DNA from 3 places in the Streptomyces sp. NPDC051064 genome. Region 1 is predicted to be linked to each of the others. Evidence: riboswitches for the same ligand, from Rfam matches in the RefSeq annotation. Region 1 holds a riboswitch; each other region holds the start of a gene.
The links. A riboswitch is a leader RNA that binds a small molecule or an ion and turns the genes downstream of it on or off. The one in region 1 is predicted to bind cobalamin.
Positions count from the first base shown of each region.

Region 2: it holds a riboswitch for cobalamin, as region 1 does, so the genes downstream of both, ACIBCU_RS33085 (energy-coupling factor ABC transporter permease) here and ACIBCU_RS10500 (ribonucleoside-diphosphate reductase subunit alpha) in region 1, are expected to answer to the same signal.
Region 3: it holds a riboswitch for cobalamin, as region 1 does, so the genes downstream of both, ACIBCU_RS00300 (cobalamin biosynthesis protein) here and ACIBCU_RS10500 (ribonucleoside-diphosphate reductase subunit alpha) in region 1, are expected to answer to the same signal.

Region 1 is NZ_JBITFK010000002.1:782,502-788,565, reverse strand. It holds gene ACIBCU_RS10515 (DUF3311 domain-containing protein) at 1-145, shown strand, start outside; gene mctP (monocarboxylate uptake permease MctP) at 142-1,806, shown strand; gene ACIBCU_RS10505 (GNAT family N-acetyltransferase) at 1,951-2,451, shown strand; cobalamin riboswitch at 2,492-2,628, shown strand; gene ACIBCU_RS10500 (ribonucleoside-diphosphate reductase subunit alpha) at 2,765-5,161, shown strand; gene ACIBCU_RS10495 (ribonucleotide-diphosphate reductase subunit beta) at 5,161-6,064, shown strand, end outside.
Region 2 is NZ_JBITFK010000011.1:140,220-146,283, forward strand. It holds gene cbiQ (cobalt ECF transporter T component CbiQ) at 1-142, opposite strand, end outside; gene ACIBCU_RS33080 (energy-coupling factor ABC transporter substrate-binding protein) at 148-504, opposite strand; gene ACIBCU_RS33085 (energy-coupling factor ABC transporter permease) at 501-1,211, opposite strand; cobalamin riboswitch at 1,241-1,446, opposite strand; gene ACIBCU_RS33090 (methyltransferase domain-containing protein) at 1,766-2,569, opposite strand; gene ACIBCU_RS33095 (ABC transporter permease) at 2,692-3,714, opposite strand; gene ACIBCU_RS33100 (ABC transporter ATP-binding protein) at 3,711-4,694, opposite strand; gene ACIBCU_RS33105 (sensor histidine kinase) at 4,860-6,059, shown strand; gene ACIBCU_RS33110 (response regulator transcription factor) at 6,056-6,064, shown strand, end outside.
Region 3 is NZ_JBITFK010000001.1:52,260-58,323, forward strand. It holds gene ACIBCU_RS00290 (inorganic phosphate transporter) at 1-609, shown strand, start outside; gene ACIBCU_RS00295 (hypothetical protein) at 622-846, shown strand; cobalamin riboswitch at 998-1,127, shown strand; gene ACIBCU_RS00300 (cobalamin biosynthesis protein) at 1,256-2,200, shown strand; gene ACIBCU_RS00305 (cobyric acid synthase) at 2,197-3,747, shown strand; gene ACIBCU_RS00310 (putative cobaltochelatase) at 3,744-5,774, shown strand; gene cobO (cob(I)yrinic acid a,c-diamide adenosyltransferase) at 5,774-6,064, shown strand, end outside.

The DNA.
Region 1 (6,064 bases):
GAAGGTCGATCCGACCTTCATAGGCATCCCGTTCTTCTACTGGTACCAGATGCTGTGGGTGCTCATCTCGACCGCTCTCACCATGATCGCGTACAAGCTGTGGCAGCGTGACCAGCGCGCCCGCAAGGGGGGTGCGTCAGCATGAAGGACGGCGTGAACGGCATCGCACTCGCCGTATTCATCTTCTTCTTCGTGGCCGTCACGGTCATCGGTTTCATGGCCGCGCGCTGGCGCAAGGCCGAGAACGAGGCCAGCCTCGACGAATGGGGCCTGGGCGGCCGGTCGTTCGGCACCTGGGTCACCTGGTTCCTGCTCGGCGGCGACCTCTACACGGCGTACACCTTCGTCGCGGTGCCCGCGGCGGTCTACGCGGCGGGCGCGGCCGGCTTCTTCGCCGTCCCCTACACGATCCTCGTCTACCCGCTGATCTTCACCTTCCTGCCGCGTCTTTGGTCGGTGTCGCACAAGCACGGCTACGTCACCACCTCGGACTTCGTCCGTGGCCGCTTCGGCTCGAAGGGGCTCTCGCTGGCGGTCGCCGTCACCGGCATCCTCGCCACGATGCCGTACATCGCGCTCCAACTGGTCGGCATCCAGGCCGTCCTGGACGTCATGGGCGTCGGCGGCGGCGAGGACACGCACTGGTTCATCAAGGACCTGCCGCTGCTCATCGCCTTCGCCGTCCTCGCCGCGTACACCTACTCCTCGGGGCTGCGCGCACCGGCGCTGATCGCGTTCGTCAAGGACGGGCTGATCTACCTGGTCATCGCGGTGGCGATCATCTACATCCCGATCAAGCTGGGCGGGTTCGACGACATCTTCGCCGCGGCCGGCGAGAAGTTCTCCGCCGCGAACGAGGCGGCCGGCAAACCGGTGGCCGGGCTCGCACCCGGGGTCTCCGGCCAGTGGGGATACGCCACCCTGGCCCTGGGCTCGGCGCTGGCGCTCTTCATGTACCCGCACTCGATCACGGCGACGCTCTCCAGCCGCAGCCGTGAGGTGATCCGGCGCAACACCACGATCCTGCCCCTGTACTCGCTGATGCTGGGTCTGCTGGCACTGCTCGGATTCATGGCGATCGCGGCCGGGGTCAAGGTCGACAACGGCCAGCTCGCCATTCCGCAGCTCTTCGAGAACATGTTCCCGGACTGGTTCGCGGGCGTGGCGTTCGCCGCGATCGGCATCGGTGCCCTGGTGCCCGCCGCGATCATGTCGATCGCCGCGGCGAACCTCTTCACCCGCAACATCTACAAGGACTTCCTGAAGCCTGACGCGACCCCGGCCCAGGAGACGAAGGTCTCCAAGCTGGTCTCGCTGCTGGTCAAGGTCGGCGCGCTCGCCTTCGTCCTCACCATGGACAAGACGGTCGCGATCAACTTCCAGCTGCTGGGCGGCATCTGGATCCTCCAGACGATGCCGGCCCTGGTGGGCGGCCTCTTCACCCGGTGGTTCCACCGCTGGGCCCTGATCGCCGGCTGGGCGGTCGGCATGGTCTACGGCACGGCGGCCGCGTACGGCGTCGCCAGTCCGACCCAGAAGCACTTCGGCGGGTCCTCGAAGGAGATCCCGGGCCTCGGCGAGATCGGCTACATCGGTCTCACCGCGTTCGTGCTGAACGTCGTCGTCGTGCTCGTGCTGACCGTCGTCCTCCACGCGGTGAAGGCGCCGGCCGGTGTGGACGAGACCTCCCCGTCGGACTACACGGCGGACGCGGGCGACCCCGGCGTCAAGGTCGAGCTCCCGGCGCCCACGGCGGGCGCCCCCGGCGACCCGGCGCCCACGGCGGGCGCCCCTGGCGGCCGCTGACCCCACAGCGGTCGCGCCGACGCACGACGTCCGTCCCGGCAGGGTCCGCCCTGCCGGGACGGAGTCGTATCAGGCCCCCCCGGGGGCCGTCGGCCTCCGAAACCGGGGCGCGCCGCACCCGGCCCCTGGGGCAGACTGCCGCCCATGGACCTATCGATCAGGCCGGCCCTGCCAGCTCAGTTCGAGGAGCTGGGCGAGATCACCGCGCAGGCGTATCTGGGCGACGGACTCCTGGACTTCGGCGCCGACGACCCCTACCTGGAACAGCTCCGCGCGGTCGGGCGGCGGGCCGCCGAGGCCGAGGTGCTGGTCGCGCTGGACGCCGACGGCCGGTTGCTGGGTGGTGTCACCTACGTCGCGCCGGGCAGCCCGTGGGCGGACATCGCCGGGGAGGACGAGGCCGAGTTCCGGATGCTGGCCGTCTCGCCGGAGGCCCGTGGGAGGGGCGCGGGCGAGGCGCTCGTACGGGCCTGCGTCGAGCGGGCACGGGCCGCCGAGGGCGTCTCGGGGATCGTCCTGTCGACGGCCCCGGCCATGCTGGGCGCCCATCGGATATACCGCCGCCTCGGCTTCGTACGGACTCCTGAGCGGGACTGGTACCCCCTGCCGGAGCTCGCGCTCCTGACATTCCGCCTGGAGCTCTGACCCTTCACGACACAAGATGTGGGGGCTTCTTCCATCGGCAGCCCCCACATGTATGCTCGACCTCGCTGTCGCCGCAGGGGAATCCGGTGAGAATCCGGAACTGTCCCGCAACGGTGTGATCGGTGTGCTCATCCGCACCCCGAAGTCCGAAGACCTGTCGACAGTGCGCCCGGCTCGACCGAACCGGGCGCCGATACGTCCGGGCCCCGCGGAGGGCCGGTGGACGCTGTGCGCCGTGCTGCCCCTCCCCGGGCACCGCCGTGCCCGGCTGCCCCGCTCCCGCAGGCCCTGAGCCGAGCGAGGGATAGCCCCAGTGACCATCGCGCCAGCCGACCCGGTTTCCGCCACGGAATCCGAAGGCCGCACGACCGACGCGCCCGGGACCGCACTGCTGCGGACCCTGACCGGCCTCACCGCCGATCTGCCCGACACCGACCCCGGACGGGTGGCCGCCGCCGCACTGCGCGGCCGCAACGCCCGGTCGGACGAGGCCGAGCTGCGTTCGCTGGCCACCGAGGCCGCCGCCGGCCTGATCTCCGAGGACCCCGCCTACTCCCGGCTCGCCGCCCGGCTCCTCACCAGGGCCATCGCGGACGAGGCCGCCGGCCAGGGCGCTGTCTCCTTCTCCGCGTCGGTCGCCGTCGGACATCGCGAGGGCCTGATCGCGGACCGTACGGCCGAGTTCGTCACGCTGCACGCCGCCGCCCTCGACACACTGGTCGACCAGGCGCTCGCCGACGGCGCCGACGACCGCTTCGGCTACTTCGGGCTGCGGACGCTGCACAGCCGGTACCTGCTGCGCCACCCGCTCACCCGCGACGTCGTCGAGACCCCGCAGCACTTCATGCTGCGCGTCGCCGCCGGGCTCGCCGAGGACACCTCCGAGCGGGCTCTGGAGGAAGTGGCCGCGCTGTACGGCCTGATGAACCGGCTCGACTACCTGCCCTCCTCCCCCACCCTCTTCAACTCGGGCACCCGCCACCCGCAGATGTCGTCCTGCTACCTGCTGGACTCGCCGCTGGACGAGCTGGACTCGATCTACGACCGCTACCACCAGGTGGCGCGCCTCTCCAAGCACGCGGGCGGCATCGGGCTCTCGTACTCCCGTGTCCGCGCCCGGGGTTCGCTCATCCGCGGCACGAACGGGCACTCCAACGGCATCGTGCCGTTCCTGAAGACGCTCGACGCCTCGGTCGCCGCGGTGAACCAGGGCGGCCGCCGCAAGGGTGCCGCAGCCGTCTACCTGGAGACGTGGCACGCGGACATCGAGGAGTTCCTGGAGCTGCGCGACAACACCGGCGAGGACCAGCGCCGTACGCACAACCTCAACCTGGCGCACTGGATCCCGGACGAGTTCATGCGCCGCGTCGACGCGGACACGGAGTGGTCGCTGTTCTCCCCGGCCGACGCCCCCGAGCTCGTGGACCTGTGGGGCGACGAGTTCGACGCCGCCTACCGCACCGCCGAGGCCAAGGGGCTGGCCCGCAAGACGCTGCCGGCCCGTGAGCTGTACGGCAGGATGATGCGGACCCTCGCCCAGACCGGGCAGGGCTGGATGACGTTCAAGGACGCCTCCAACCGCACGGCGAACCAGACCGCCGAGCCGGGCCGCGTCGTGCACTCCTCGAACCTGTGCACGGAGATCCTCGAAGTCACGGACGACGGCGAGACGGCCGTCTGCAACCTCGGTTCGGTCAACCTGGGCGCGTTCGTCGCCGACGGCACCATCGACTGGGAGCGGCTGGACGCCACCGTCCGCACGGCGGTGACCTTCCTCGACCGCGTGGTGGACATCAACTTCTACCCGACCGAGCAGGCCGGCCGCTCCAACGCCCGCTGGCGCCCGGTGGGCCTGGGCGCGATGGGCCTCCAGGACGTGTTCTTCCAGCTGCGCCTGCCGTTCGACTCCCCCGAGGCCCGCGCGCTCTCCACGAAGATCTCCGAGCGGATCATGCTGGCCGCCTACGAGGCCTCCTGCGCCCTCGCCGAACGGTCCGGCCCGCTGCCCGCCTGGTCCGAGACCCGCGCGGCGCGCGGCGTCCTGCACCCGGACCACTACGCCACCGAGCTGAACTGGCCGGAGCGCTGGGACGCGCTGCGCGCCCGGATCGCGAAGACCGGCATGCGCAACTCGCTGCTGCTCGCCATCGCGCCGACGGCGACGATCGCCTCGATCGCCGGGGTGTACGAGTGCATCGAGCCGCAGGTCTCCAACCTCTTCAAGCGCGAGACGCTCAGCGGAGAGTTCCTCCAGGTCAACGCCTATCTGGTCGACGAACTGAAGAGGCTCGGCGTCTGGGACGCGCGGACCCGTGAGGCGCTGCGCGAGGCGAGCGGCTCCGTGCAGGGCTTCGCCTGGATCCCCGAGGAGGTGCGGGCGCTGTACCGCACGGCGTGGGAGATCCCGCAGCGCGGCCTGATCGACATGGCGGCTGCCCGTACGCCGTTCCTCGACCAGAGCCAGTCGCTCAACCTGTTCCTGGAGACGCCGACGATCGGCAAGCTCTCCTCGATGTACGCGTACGCCTGGAAGCAGGGGCTGAAGACGACGTACTACCTGCGGTCGCGCCCGGCGACCCGGATCGCCCGCGCGGCCTCCGGCAAGGCCGCCGCCGCTGCCACCGTTCCCGTACAGCAGGCGACGGCTCCCGACGCGGACGCGATCGCCTGCTCCCTCGAAAACCCCGAGTCCTGCGAGGCCTGCCAGTGATGACCACGTCCGAGAACAAGAACCTGCTCGACCCGGGCTTCGAACTGACCCTGCGCCCCATGCGCTACCCGGACTTCTACGAGCGCTACCGGGACGCGATCAAGAACACCTGGACGGTGGAGGAGGTCGACCTGCACTCCGACGTCGCCGACCTCGCCAAGCTCTCACCCGGTGAGCAGCACATGATCGGCCGGCTGGTCGCGTTCTTCGCGACGGGTGACTCGATCGTCTCCAACAACCTGGTGCTGACGCTCTACAAGCACATCAATTCGCCCGAGGCGCGGCTCTACCTGTCGCGTCAGCTGTTCGAGGAGGCCGTGCACGTCCAGTTCTATCTGACGCTGCTCGACACCTATCTGCCCGACCCGGAGGACCGTGCGGCGGCCTTCGACGCGGTCGAGGAGATCCCCTCGATCCGCGAGAAGGCGCAGTTCTGCTTCAGGTGGATGGACTCGGTCGAGAAGATCGAGCGGCTGGAGACCAAGGCGGACCGCCGGCGCTTCCTGCTCAACCTGATCTGCTTCGCCGCGTGCATCGAGGGGCTGTTCTTCTACGGCGCGTTCGCGTACGTCTACTGGTTCCGCTCGCGCGGTCTGCTGCACGGTCTCGCCACGGGCACCAACTGGGTGTTCCGTGACGAGACGATGCACATGAACTTCGCCTTCGAGGTCGTGGACACCGTCCGCAAGGAGGAGCCGGACCTCTTCGACGACGAGCTCCAGCAGCAGGTCACCGACATGCTGCGGGAGGCTGTCGAGGCGGAGCTGCAGTTCGGCCGCGACCTGTGCGGCGAGGGCCTGCCGGGGATGAACACCGAGTCGATGCGCCAGTACCTGGAGTGCGTCGCCGACCAGCGGCTCACCCGGCTCGGCTTCCCCGCGCTCTACGGTTCCGAGAACCCGT
Region 2 (6,064 bases), on a different contig from region 1:
CGGTGAGGAGGATCAGTGCGGCTCCCGGCCAGGGCGGCAGCGAGATCGCCAGAATGGTGAGTCCCAGACCGAGTACGGCTTTGTCCACGGGATGGCGGCGGCGCCAGCGACTGCTGTGCGCCGCCGCGTCGATCGGCAGCACGAGTCTCAGTCCCCCCGGGCCGCGGGTTCCCCGGCGCCGGAGCCGTCCTGCTGCACGCTCGCGCGCAGCTCGCCCTGGCGGCGCCCGCGTCGCAGACCGAAGTAGTAGGCGAGGACGCCCGCGCCCAACGCGGCCTGGAGGGCGAACAGCGCCGACTCGATCTCGCCGGACGGTGGTTCGTACAGCGGGGAGAACCAGGGTTCGTATGCGGGATCGATCTCGGTGATCGCCGTCTCGGCCTGGGCGTCGGAGCCTGTGAACGGCTCCTTCTCGTCGTCGCCGAGGCCGAGGGCCAGCGGCAGGACGGCCAGCGCGGCCACGACGAGCAGCAGAAGGGTGTTGATCTTCGTGTTCCTGTTCATCGGGCCACCGCCTCGGTCTCGGCCGTCCTGGTCCGGTCCCGCCTGCCGGCGAGGAACACACCGAGCCGGGTCAGATCTCCCTTGCTGGACTGCACGAGGAGCCGCATGACCAGAACGGTCAGGAGCCCCTCGCTCACCGCCAGTGGGATCTGGGTGACCGCGAAGATGGAGCCGAACTTGCCGAGCGCGCCCAGGAAGCCGGTGCTCGGGTCCGGGAAGGCGAGCGCCAGCTGCACGCTCGTGACGCAGTACGTCGACAGGTCGGCGACGAACGCGCCGAAGAACACCCCCACCATCAGCGGCACGTCGTACCGGCGCAGCAGCCTGTAGACCGCGTACCCCGCCCAGGGCCCCACGATCGCCATCGAGAAGACGTTGGCACCCAGCGTGGTCAGCCCGCCGTGGGCGAGCAGGAGCGCTTGGAACAGCAGGATGATGGTGCCCAGGACCGCCATGATCGGCGGACGGAACAGGATGGCCCCCAGCCCCGTGCCCGTGGGATGCGAGCAGCTCCCGGTCACGGAGGGGATCTTCAATGCGGAAAGAACGAACGTGAAGGCCCCGGAAGCCCCCAGAAGCAGCGTGCTCTCGGGGTTCTCCCGGACTTCACGCGTGAGTGACCGGACTCCGTGGACGACGAACGGCGCGGACGCGACACCCCAGGCGATCGCGTGCGCCGGAGGCAGAAAACCCTCGGCAATGTGCATGACTCAGCAGACCCTCTCCAGCACCTCGTGGATGGTTGAAGTGCCTTGGCCGGTCTCCTGGCTTACGGGTACCACCGCCCGAACTCCGCCTTCCCGGGTCACAAGGACCCAGTGGCTGCCCGCGAGGGCCGGAGCCGGACTTCCCGATCACAGTGGCGAGGGCCGCACCGGCATCACACCGATTTCCCGTTCACCAAGGCGTGGCGACAGTAGTGCCAGGTGGGGGACGATGACAAGCGGGCCTGAGGTCACCGAGGGCCGCCACCGGCCCTGCCGGGCGGGGCCCGGTGGTCTCCCGCGCCGACGGCCGCGACGGACGGCGCGGGGGATCGCGGCGGCAACCGTCACGGTCCTCCGGCCTCGCGTCGCTCGTGCGTGGGGGCCAGGCACTCCCGCACGACGGTGACGCCGTCCGGCTCCTGGCCGTCCGGGTGGTCGACCGTCAGCGTGTCGTACATGCGGATGAGGCGGGGCTGCGCAGCCTGCCCAGGAGTCCGGCCTGCTCGGCGGGTCGGCGTACACCGCGGACGACAGCCCGCGCCGGCGCGCGCCTTCTACGGGCGGCGCCCCCAGGCGGAGACCAAGGGGGCCGTCGCCAGGTCGAGTCGTCCGGTGGCGACGTTGGACAGGTGGCGGTCGATGTCCTCGTCGGTCGCGATCCCCGCCGCCACGAGCCGGCCACGGATCTGCCGGACCGTCGCTGCCTCGAGAACGGTGCAGGCCGGCGAGGTGATCGGGAAGTAGGCATCCGCCTGTACGTCGTCGAGGCCGCCTTCGCGCAGCAGCCGGGGCAGTGTCCGGCCGTACGTGAGATCGGCACCGCGTGCGGCCATGAGCTCACGGAACCCGGAGCGCAGACGGTTGGCGAGCCGCTGCTCGGGGCCCGACTCGTCCGGGCACAGCAGAGGCTGCAGCCCCGGATCGGCATCCTCCAGGAGCAGCACACCACCCGGTCGCAGCGCCTGGATCATGCGGCGCAGCGCCTCCGCGCGGTCGACGACGTGCACCAGGACCAGCCGGGCGTGCACGAGGTCGAAGCCACCCGGCGGCGGAGGGTCGGCGGCGACGTCATGGCGCATGACCTCGACGACTTCGGAGGCGGCTTCGCGTGCCCAGGACACGTCGATGTCGGTGCAGACCACCTGCCCCGTTGCTCCGACCCGCTCGGCAAGACCCGCGGGCACGGAGGGGCCGCCCGCCCCGACCTCCCAGCACCGCATGCCCCGGGTGATGCCGATCCGGTCGACGTGCCGGAACGTCACCGGATCGAACAGCTCGGACAGCGCACCGAATCGGATGCCTGCCTCCGACTGCTGGTTGTCCAGCAGATACCCGTGGTCCGTGCTGTGATCGGCCATGCCCTGCGCCACCGTCTCTCTCCGTCCGTACACGAAGTCCACCACGCGGCGCCCGCTCCCCGCCAACCGGTCCGGGCGTCCTCCGGACCGCGCGGTGAGCCCCCGGCCCCGGGGGCCACGGGTCACAGGAGCCGCTTGCGCCCCCAGAGGATGACGAAGGTGGCGACGGCGGCGGCGACGGCGAGCATGATGCCGGCTCCGAGCCACTGCATCGTCTGCATCTGGGAGACGGGGAGGTAGTCCATGGACCAGCCGATGACGTGCTTGGACTCCAGGCAGGCGGTGTGCGCCCGGTCGTTCTCCACCTGGTCGAGGCAGGTGGTCCAGTCCAGGCGGTCTCCGGAGCCGGTGAGGAAGTAGGTGCCCTGTCCCTGCTGCTCCGCCTGGACAGGCAGCTCCGGCCGTACCGCACCGGGCCCGACGCCCTTGTCGGTGCTGACCGACATGATGTGTCCCAGGCTCCGCCAGAGTTCGTCCCAGACGAACCCGATCGCCACGACGATGCCGAGCGTGACCACCATCGACACCAGCGTGCGGCGCAGGAGCAGGCCGACCGCCACGCCCACGGTGAACGTGAGCAGGGCGTAGGCCACCGGTACGACCCCCGTGACACTGAAGAAGGAGGTCCAGATGAGGGCGTCGGAAAGCCCCTTGAGCGGGTTCCACCACCAGGTGAGGACGGCGGTGAGCACGCCGGTCGACAGAGCGAGCATCGCGGCGGGAACGGCGAGTTTCGTGATGAGCCACCGCAGTCGGCTGACGGACTGCGAGGTCACCAGCTTGGCGGTTCCTGTCTCCAGGTCGCCCGCGATGAGCGGAGCCCCGAGCAGGACACCGGCCAGAACGGGGATGTAGCTGAGGTAGCTCCCGATGCTGTGCAGACGGTTGACGTACGTCTCGAACTCGGGTGGCAGGCCCCCCGACTTCCGCGAGGTCGGGTCCTGGGCGGCCAGGAAGTCCATCGTCTGCCCGCGCAGATAGACCATGACGAGCACGCCGAGGAGCATGGCGGCGATGAGCGTCCAGAACGCGGCGCGGTGCTGGCGCCAGACGAGCCAGACCGGACCGCCGAGCCGGGGGATCCAGTGGTTGCGTGCCGGGCCGGTGGGCGCTGTACGGGCCGGGTCGTGAGTGAGCGTGGTCATGCGGTCACAGCCTTCGTCCGGTCGTGGGTGATGATGTCGTGGATGTCGCCGACGCGGGCGCCGGGGGCGATCAGCGCAGGCGCGTCGGGTGACCGCAGGTAGGCGAGCAGGAGCTCCTCCAGGGTGGGAGGCTCGGCCTGTCCGCCGTATTCGACCGGTCCGCTGAGACGGGCCAGGACGCCCGGCCTGCCCTCGTCGTGCGATCCGATGACGCTGTGCGGCGCGAGGGCGGGGGACGAGCCGTCCCCGGAGACGGCGAACAGCGCGTGTGCTGCGAGCAGTTCCTCCACCTCGCCCGCGAGGCGCAGACCGCCGTTCGCGATGACGAGCAGGTAGTCGCAGATGTGCTCCAGCTCGGCGAGCATGTGCGAGGAGACCAGCACCGTGGTGCCGTGCTGGGCGGCCTCCGCGGTCAGGGTGGCCATGAGCTCGCGGCGGACCAGCGGGTCCAGATCGGCCATCGGCTCGTCGAGGATGAGCAGGTCAGGGCGCTTCCCGAAAGCCAGGGCGAAGGCGACGCGGGTGCGCTGCCCCCCGGACAGTGTGCCGACCTTCGCCTTCAGCGGCACCTGGCCCGCGCGGACGATGCCCTCGGCGACCTCTTGGTCCCAGCAGGGGTTGAACTCGCGGCCCAGCCGCAGGGTCTCCGCGACGGTGAAGCGCCGGAACAGCGGCTTCTCCTGGGTCAGGAACGCGGTCCGCAGGACGGCATCCGTCGACCCCGGCGCCGCGCCGAACACCCGCAGGGCGCCGGTGGTCGGCCGGATCATGTTGGTGGCCAGGCCCATCAGGGTGCTCTTGCCGGCGCCGTTCGGGCCGACCAGGCCGCACACCCGTCCGGCAGGCAGCCGGAAGGAGACGTCCCGCAGCGCCCAGCCGCGCCGGTACTGCTTGCCGAGCCCATGGGCCTCGATCGCAGCCGCGCCGACGGGGCGCCCGAACCCCGGCCCGCTTCCTTGGTGCACCTCTGCGTGGTTCATGTGACTCCTGTGCGTGTGGGAGGGTCGGCTATGACACGCCGCCCGGGTGGACACCACTCTTCTCCGCCGTGGCCTGCGGCGGATCGGGCAAAAGACAGATCATGCGCGGCCGACTCCGACTTTCGGCCGGTCGGCGGGAGGACGGTGAGAGAGATGCCGGCGAGGTTGGCCGCACCCACAGCCACACGGGGGAAGGACCATCCGCAGCTGCTTGTCACGGTCCGGCTGGTTCTGGTCGTGGCCCTGGCCGGCCTCGTCGTGCTGGACTGGGTGGGCGGCGATTTCTACCGGATCGGGGACCCCGACGACTCCGCGCTGGGCACCGCCAAGCTGGCTGGCGCCCTGCTGGCCATCGCTCTGGTCGTCGCTTCGCCCCGGCTCGGCAGCCGGGCGCTGCCGGCGGCCGGCTGCACACTGGCGGTCATTTCGCTGTGTCTCTCGGTGTTGCTGCACATGGAGATGACGATCGGGGCGCAGGCGCTGGGATACGCCGAACCGGCGGCTCTGGTGTGGATCCTGCTGGTCGTCGCCCGACGCGGGGCGCCGTCGTGGACGGCCGTGGCCGTCCCCGTGCTGTTCATGGCCATCGTGCTGCGGCCGGTGTCGGTCTCGGTGCGGCAGTCCACCACCATCTTCGCGCTGCTCTTCGCCCTGGCAGCGGTCACGGCGCTGGGCATCGGCCTCGGGATGCGCCTGCTCCTGGCGGACCGGCGACGGCAGGCCGCGGCGCTCAGACTGGAGCAGCGGACGGAGTTCGCCAGGGACCTGCACGATTTCGTCGCCCACCACGTGACCGGCATCGTCGTCCAGGCGCAGGGAGCCCACGCGATCGCGGACCGGCGGCCCGAACTGGTGCCGCCGGCGCTGCAGAGGATCGAGCAGGCGGGCTCGGAGGCGCTGACATCCATGCGGCACATGGTGGGGATGCTCCGCGGCGCCGATGGGGAAGTGGCCCTGACGCCGCTGGCGGGCATCGGCGAAGTGCGTTCCCTCGTAGAGGAGTTCTCGGCCGTCGGAGGCGCCCGGGCCCGGCTCGATCTGGAAGGGACCTTCGACGACCTGCCGGTGGAGGTGACCACCACCGCACACCGGGTGGTGATGGAGGCCCTCACCAACGTACGCAAGCACGCCCATGGCTGCACCGAGGTGCGGGTGCGTGTGGCCCGTTCGGGAGACCGGCTCACCGTACGGGTCAGCGACGACGGGCGGCCGCGCCATGTCTCCCAGAGCGGCTTCGGGCTGAAGGGCCTGGCGGAGCGGGTGGGCCTGATCGGGGGAACTGTCCAGGCGGGCCCGGTGACGGCGGGCGGCTGGGGCGTCGAGGCGACGCTTCCCGTGTCCACGGCAGGGGTGGCGGTCCGATGACGATC
Region 3 (6,064 bases), on a different contig from region 1:
TCTCCCGGCTCCAACCCGCCGGTCTGGGTCATCGCCTCCGCGGGTATCGCCATCGCGATGGGCACCTACCTCGGCGGCTGGCGCATCATCCGCACCATGGGCAGCGGCCTCACCGACCTGCGTCCGCCGCAGGGCTTCGCGGCCCAGACGAGCGCGGCCACGGTCATCCTGGCCTCCTCGCACCTCGGCTTCTCCCTCTCCACCACGCAGTCCTGCTCCGGTGCCGTCATGGGCGCGGGTCTCGGACGCAAGGGAGGCGTGGTCCGCTGGTCCACCGCCACCCGGATGTTCGTCGCCTGGGGCCTGACCCTGCCGGCCGCCGGTCTGATGGGCGCGGGCGCCGAGTTCCTGACCAAGCAGGGGCCCTGGGGCGTCGGGGTGGTCGCCGTCCTCCTCGTCGCGGGCTCCGGAGCCATCTGGCTGCTGTCGCGCCGCAAGCCGGTCGACCACACCAACGTGAACGCGGAGGCCGAGCCCGCGGGCGTCGTCACCACCGCCGTCTCCGCGGTCAGCCCGCCGCCCGCCGGTGCCGTCGTACCGGAGCTCAAGACCACCATCTCGGCCCCGGCCACGACGGCCGGAACCCCGGCCGACCCGGCCACGGTGTAAGGACGAATCCGCATGAACATCGACTGGGCAGCTCTCGCGTCCGTCTTCGGCGTCAGCCTCGTGGTCACCGTCGCACTGGTCGGCCTCTTCACCCTCGGCATCACGGGCATGGCCAGGCAGACGTCGGCCGCGCAGGGCGGCGGCGGTGCCAACGGCCTGGTGCGCACCGGCGCGTACGCCTGCTTCGGGCTGTGCGCGGCGGCGGTCGCGTACGGGATCTATCTGATCGTCGCCTGACCGCTCCCACGCGGACTCCCGCCCGGGCCGGACACACCACGTGTGTCCGGCCCGGTGTGCGTCTGAGCACATTGAAGCCTCGCAGGTCAACGGCAGGTTGACGGGCGTTCACGGGGCATGGTGGACTGCCGGAGCCATTTACGGCGACAGGAGAGGAAGCCGGTGCGAATCCGGCGCGGTCCCGCCACTGTCACCGGGGAGCAGCCTCCACACGGAAGTCACGGCCCGCCACCGCGGGCTGGAAGGCCGGAGGAACTGCGGATCCGGAAGCCAGGAGACTCTCGTCGCCGGTCACGTCGAACCAGGGCGCGGACCCTGAGTGAGGACATACGCCATGTCTGGCTGCCCTGCGTCGGTCGCTTCACCCCCCGTCACGAAGGTCCTCCGAGGCGCGACGGCCGGCTGAGCGGTGCGAGCCGACCGCATCTTCGCGTACGGAGCCGCCGCCGGCCTGATCGGCGACCTGCTGTTCGGTGATCCCCGGCGTGGCCACCCCGTCGCCGCCTTCGGGCGTGCAGCGGCGGGCGCCGAGCGCCGCCTGTGGCGCGACCACCGCGGCTGGGGCGTCCTGCACACGCTCGTCTGTGCCGGGGGCGCCACGGGCGCCGCCGTCCTGGCCGCGCGTGCCGCCCGGAACCGTCCCGCCGCCGCCGTGGCGCTGACCGCGGCCGCCACCTGGTCCGTCGTCGGGGGCACCTCGCTGGGGCGCGAGGCCCGCGCCATCGGCGGGGCGCTGGCCGCCGGGGACATCGAGCTGGCCCGGGAGCGGCTGCCGCATCTGTGCGGCCGCGACCCGCAGTCGCTGGACGGGCAGCAGATCGCCCGCGCCGTGGTGGAGTCCGTCGCCGAGAACACCTCCGACGCCGTCGTGGGAGCCCTCGTGTGGGGCGCGCTCGGAGGAGTGCCCGGGCTGGTGGCCTTCCGGGCCGTCAACACGCTCGACGCCATGGTCGGGCACAAGTCGCCCCGCTACCGGCGCTACGGCTGGGCGTCGGCCCGGCTCGACGACGCCGCCGGCTGGCCCGGGGCCCGGCTCACCGCCGTGCTCGCCGTGGCCGCCGGGGGGCGCCCGCGCGAGGCGGTCCGGGCCTGGCGGGCGGACGCGGGCAGGCATCCCAGCCCCAACGCGGGCCCGGTGGAGGCCTCGTTCGCGGGGGCGCTGGGCGTACGGCTCGGCGGCACCCTCGCGTACGGCGGGCGGGTCGAGCACCGGCCGGTGCTCAACGGCGAGGCCGGCCGGGATGTGCGGGTCACGGACATCGAACGCGCGGTGCGGCTGTCGCGCCGGGTGAGTGTGCTGGCCCTCGCCGTGTGCGCGGCGGGGCGGCTGGCCATGGGACGGAGAGTCGGATGAGCGGCGGGCTGCTGGTCGCGGGGACCACCTCGGACGCGGGCAAGAGCGTCGTCACGGCAGGGATCTGCCGGTGGCTGGTGCGCCGGGGGGTGAAGGTCGCGCCGTTCAAGGCGCAGAACATGTCGCTGAACTCGTTCGTCACCCGGGAGGGGGCGGAGATCGGCCGCGCCCAGGCGATGCAGGCGCAGGCCGCCCGGGTGGAGCCGTCCGCGCTGATGAACCCGGTGCTGCTCAAGCCCGGCGGCGACCGGTCGAGCCAGGTCGTCCTGATGGGGAAGCCGGTCGGCGAGATGAGTGCGCGCGGCTACCACGGCGGTCGCCAGGAGGCGCTGCTGGGGACGGTCGTGGACTGTCTGGAGCAGCTGCGGGGCACGTATGACGCCGTGATCTGCGAGGGGGCGGGCAGTCCTGCCGAGATCAATCTGCGGCGGACGGACATCGTGAACATGGGCATCGCCCGGGCCGCGCGCTTTCCGGTGCTGGTGGTCGGCGACATCGACCGGGGCGGTGTGTTCGCCTCGTTCTTCGGCACGACGGCGCTGCTGAGCCCCGAGGACCAGTCGCTGGTCGCGGGATACCTCGTCAACAAGTTCCGCGGTGACGTGTCGCTGCTGGAGCCCGGTCTCGACATGCTGCTCGGGCTCACGGGGCGGCGGACGTACGGGGTGCTGCCGTACGCCCACGGGCTGGGCATCGACGAGGAGGACGGGCTGCGCGTCTCGATGCGCGGCACCGTGCGGGAGTCGGTCGTGGCGCCGCCGCACGGCGAGGACGTGCTGCGGGTCGCGGTGTGCGCGGTGCCGCTGATGTCGAACTTCACCGATGTGGACGCGCTGGCGGCCGAGCCGGGTGTGGTGGTGCGGTTCGTGGACCGGGCGGAGGAGCTCGTCGACGCGGACCTCGTGATCGTGCCCGGGACGCGGGGCACCGTGAAGGCGCTGGCGTGGCTGCGCGAGCGGGGGCTGGCCGACGCCCTGCTGCGGCGGGCTGCGGAGGGCCGCCCGGTGCTGGGCATCTGCGGCGGGTTCCAGGTGCTGGGTGAGCGGATCGAGGACGACGTGGAGTCGCGGGCCGGACTGGTCGAGGGGCTCGGGCTGCTGCCCGTACGCGTCCGTTTCGGCCGGGAGAAGGTCCTGGGGCGGCCCGTCGGGTCGGCGCTCGGGGAGCCGGTGGAGGGTTACGAGATCCATCACGGGGTCGCCGAGGTGAGCGGCGGCGAGCCGTTCCTCGACGGGTGCCGGGTCGGCTCGGTCTGGGGGACGCACTGGCACGGGTCGCTGGAGAGCGACGCGTTCCGGCGGGCGTTCCTGGGCGAGGTCGCGCGGGCCGCGGGGCGGCGGTTCACCGCGGCGCCGGACACGAGCTTCGGGGCGTTGCGGGAGGAACAGCTGGACCGGCTGGGGGATCTGATCGAGGAACACGCGGACACGGACGCGTTGTGGCGGCTGATCGAGACCGGCGCGCCGAAGGGGCTGCCGTTCATCCCGCCGGGTGCGCCGCCCGCGCCCGGTCATGCAGTTGTGGTTGCGACAGAGGAGGCCCTGTGAGTACGCCGTATCCCTTCACCGCCATCGTCGGACAGGACGACCTGCGGCTAGGACTCCTGCTCAACGCGGTCAGTCCCGCCGTCGGCGGGGTCCTGGTCCGCGGCGAGAAGGGCACCGCCAAGTCCACCGCCGTACGCGCGCTCGCCGCGCTCATGCCCGAGGTCGGGGTCGTGTCGGGGTGCCGCTTCTCGTGCGACCCGGGAGCACCCGATCCGGCGTGTCCCGACGGTCCCCACGAGACGGGTACGGGCGTGTCGCGGCCGGCGCGGACCGTGGAGCTTCCGGTCGGCGCTTCGGAGGACCGGCTGGTCGGCGCCCTCGACATCGAACGGGCTCTCTCGGAGGGCGTGAAGGCCTTCGAACCGGGGCTCCTCGCCGACGCCCATCGCGGGATCCTCTACGTCGACGAGGTCAATCTCCTCCATGACCACCTGGTGGACCTGCTGCTCGACGCGGCGGCCATGGGTGCCTCGTACGTGGAGCGGGAGGGTGTCTCGGTCCGTCACGCGGCGCGCTTCCTGCTGGTCGGGACCATGAATCCCGAGGAAGGCGAATTGCGCCCCCAGCTGTTGGACCGCTTCGGGCTGACCGTCGAGGTGGCGGCCTCGCGTGAGACGGACCTGCGCGTCGAGGTCGTGCGGCGCAGGCTCGCCTACGACGACGATCCGGCCGGGTTCGCCGCGCGGTGGGCCGACGAGGAGGCCGCGTTGCGCGAGCGGATCGTCGCCGCGCGCGCCCTGCTTCCCCATGTGGTGCTCGGCGACGGCGTGTTGCGGCAGATCGCGGCGACGTGCGCGGCGTTCGAGGTCGACGGGATGCGCGCCGACATCGTCATGGCCCGCACCGCGACGGCGCTGGCCGCGTGGGCGGGGCGCGAGGAGGTCGTCGCGGACGACGTGCGGCAGGCCGCGCTCCTGGCGCTCCCCCACCGGCGCCGGCGCAATCCGTTCGACGCGCCCGGACTGGACGAGGACAAGCTGGACGAGGCCCTGCGGGACGCGGCGGACGGCGACGGCGGGAGCGACGACGATCCTGACCCCGACGGGCCCGGCGGCGGGGTGCCCCCGCAGGGCGGCGGCCCCGAGGACGGCGGTACGGACACGGGTGGTCCCGACGACGGCGGTACCGACGCGCCCGGTCGGGAGCAGACCGGGAGCGGCGACGCGCCCGCGCCGGGCGGCGGCGCCGGGGAGCAGCAGCCCGTGCGGGCCGGCGAGCCGTTCCGTACGAAGATGCTCAGCGTGCCCGGACTCGGCGAGGGCGCGGCCGGGCGACGGTCCCGGGCGCGTACCGAGCACGGCCGGACCACCGGGTCGCGGCGGCCCGAGGGTGCGCTGACGAAGCTGCACCTGGCGGCGACCGTGCAGGCGGCGGCTCCGCACCAGCGGGCGCGCGGGCGTTCGGGGCGGGGTCTCGTCGTGCGGCGGGACGATCTGCGGCAGGCGACGCGGGAGGGGCGCGAGGGCAATCTCGTGCTGTTCGTCGTGGACGCCTCCGGGTCGATGGCGGCCCGGCAGCGGATGAGCGCCGTGAAGGGGGCGGTGATGTCGCTGCTGCTGGACGCCTATCAGCGCCGGGACAAGGTCGGCCTGGTCACCTTCCGGGGCAAGGACGCCGAGGTGGTGCTGCCGCCCACCTCGTCGGTGGACGCGGCCGCCGCGCGGCTGGAGACGCTGCCGACCGGCGGGCGCACCCCGCTGGCCGCCGGGCTGCTCAAGGCGCACGACGTGCTGCGGGTGGAGCGGCTGCGTGATCCGTCACGGCGGGCGCTCCTCGTCGTGGTGACGGACGGGCGGGCGACCGGGGGCGTCGACCCGGTGGCCCTGGCGGCGCGGGCCGGACGGCTGCACGCCTCCGAGGGCACCGCGTCCGTCGTCGTGGACTGCGAGTCGGGGATCGTACGCCTCGGGCTCGCCGCACAGCTCGCACGGGATCTGGGGGGCAGCGCGGTCACGCTCGACGAGCTGCGCGCCGACTCGATCGCCGGGCTGGTCAAGGACATCACTGCTGCCGGGAGGGCCGCTTAATGCCACAGGGACAGCCGGTATCGGTACCGGACGACGGACTGACGACACGTCAGCGGCGCAACCGTCCGCTGCTGTTCGTCCACACGGGCATCGGCAAGGGCAAGTCGACGGCGGCCTTCGGACTGGCGCTGCGCGCCTGGAACCAGGGCTGGCCGATCGGGGTGTTCCAGTTCGTGAAGTCGGCGAAGTGGAAGGTCGGCGAGGAGAACGCGCTGAAGGTGCTGGGCGCGAGCGGCGAAGGCGGCACCGTCGACTGGCACAAGATGGGCGAGGGGTGGTCGTGGGTCCAG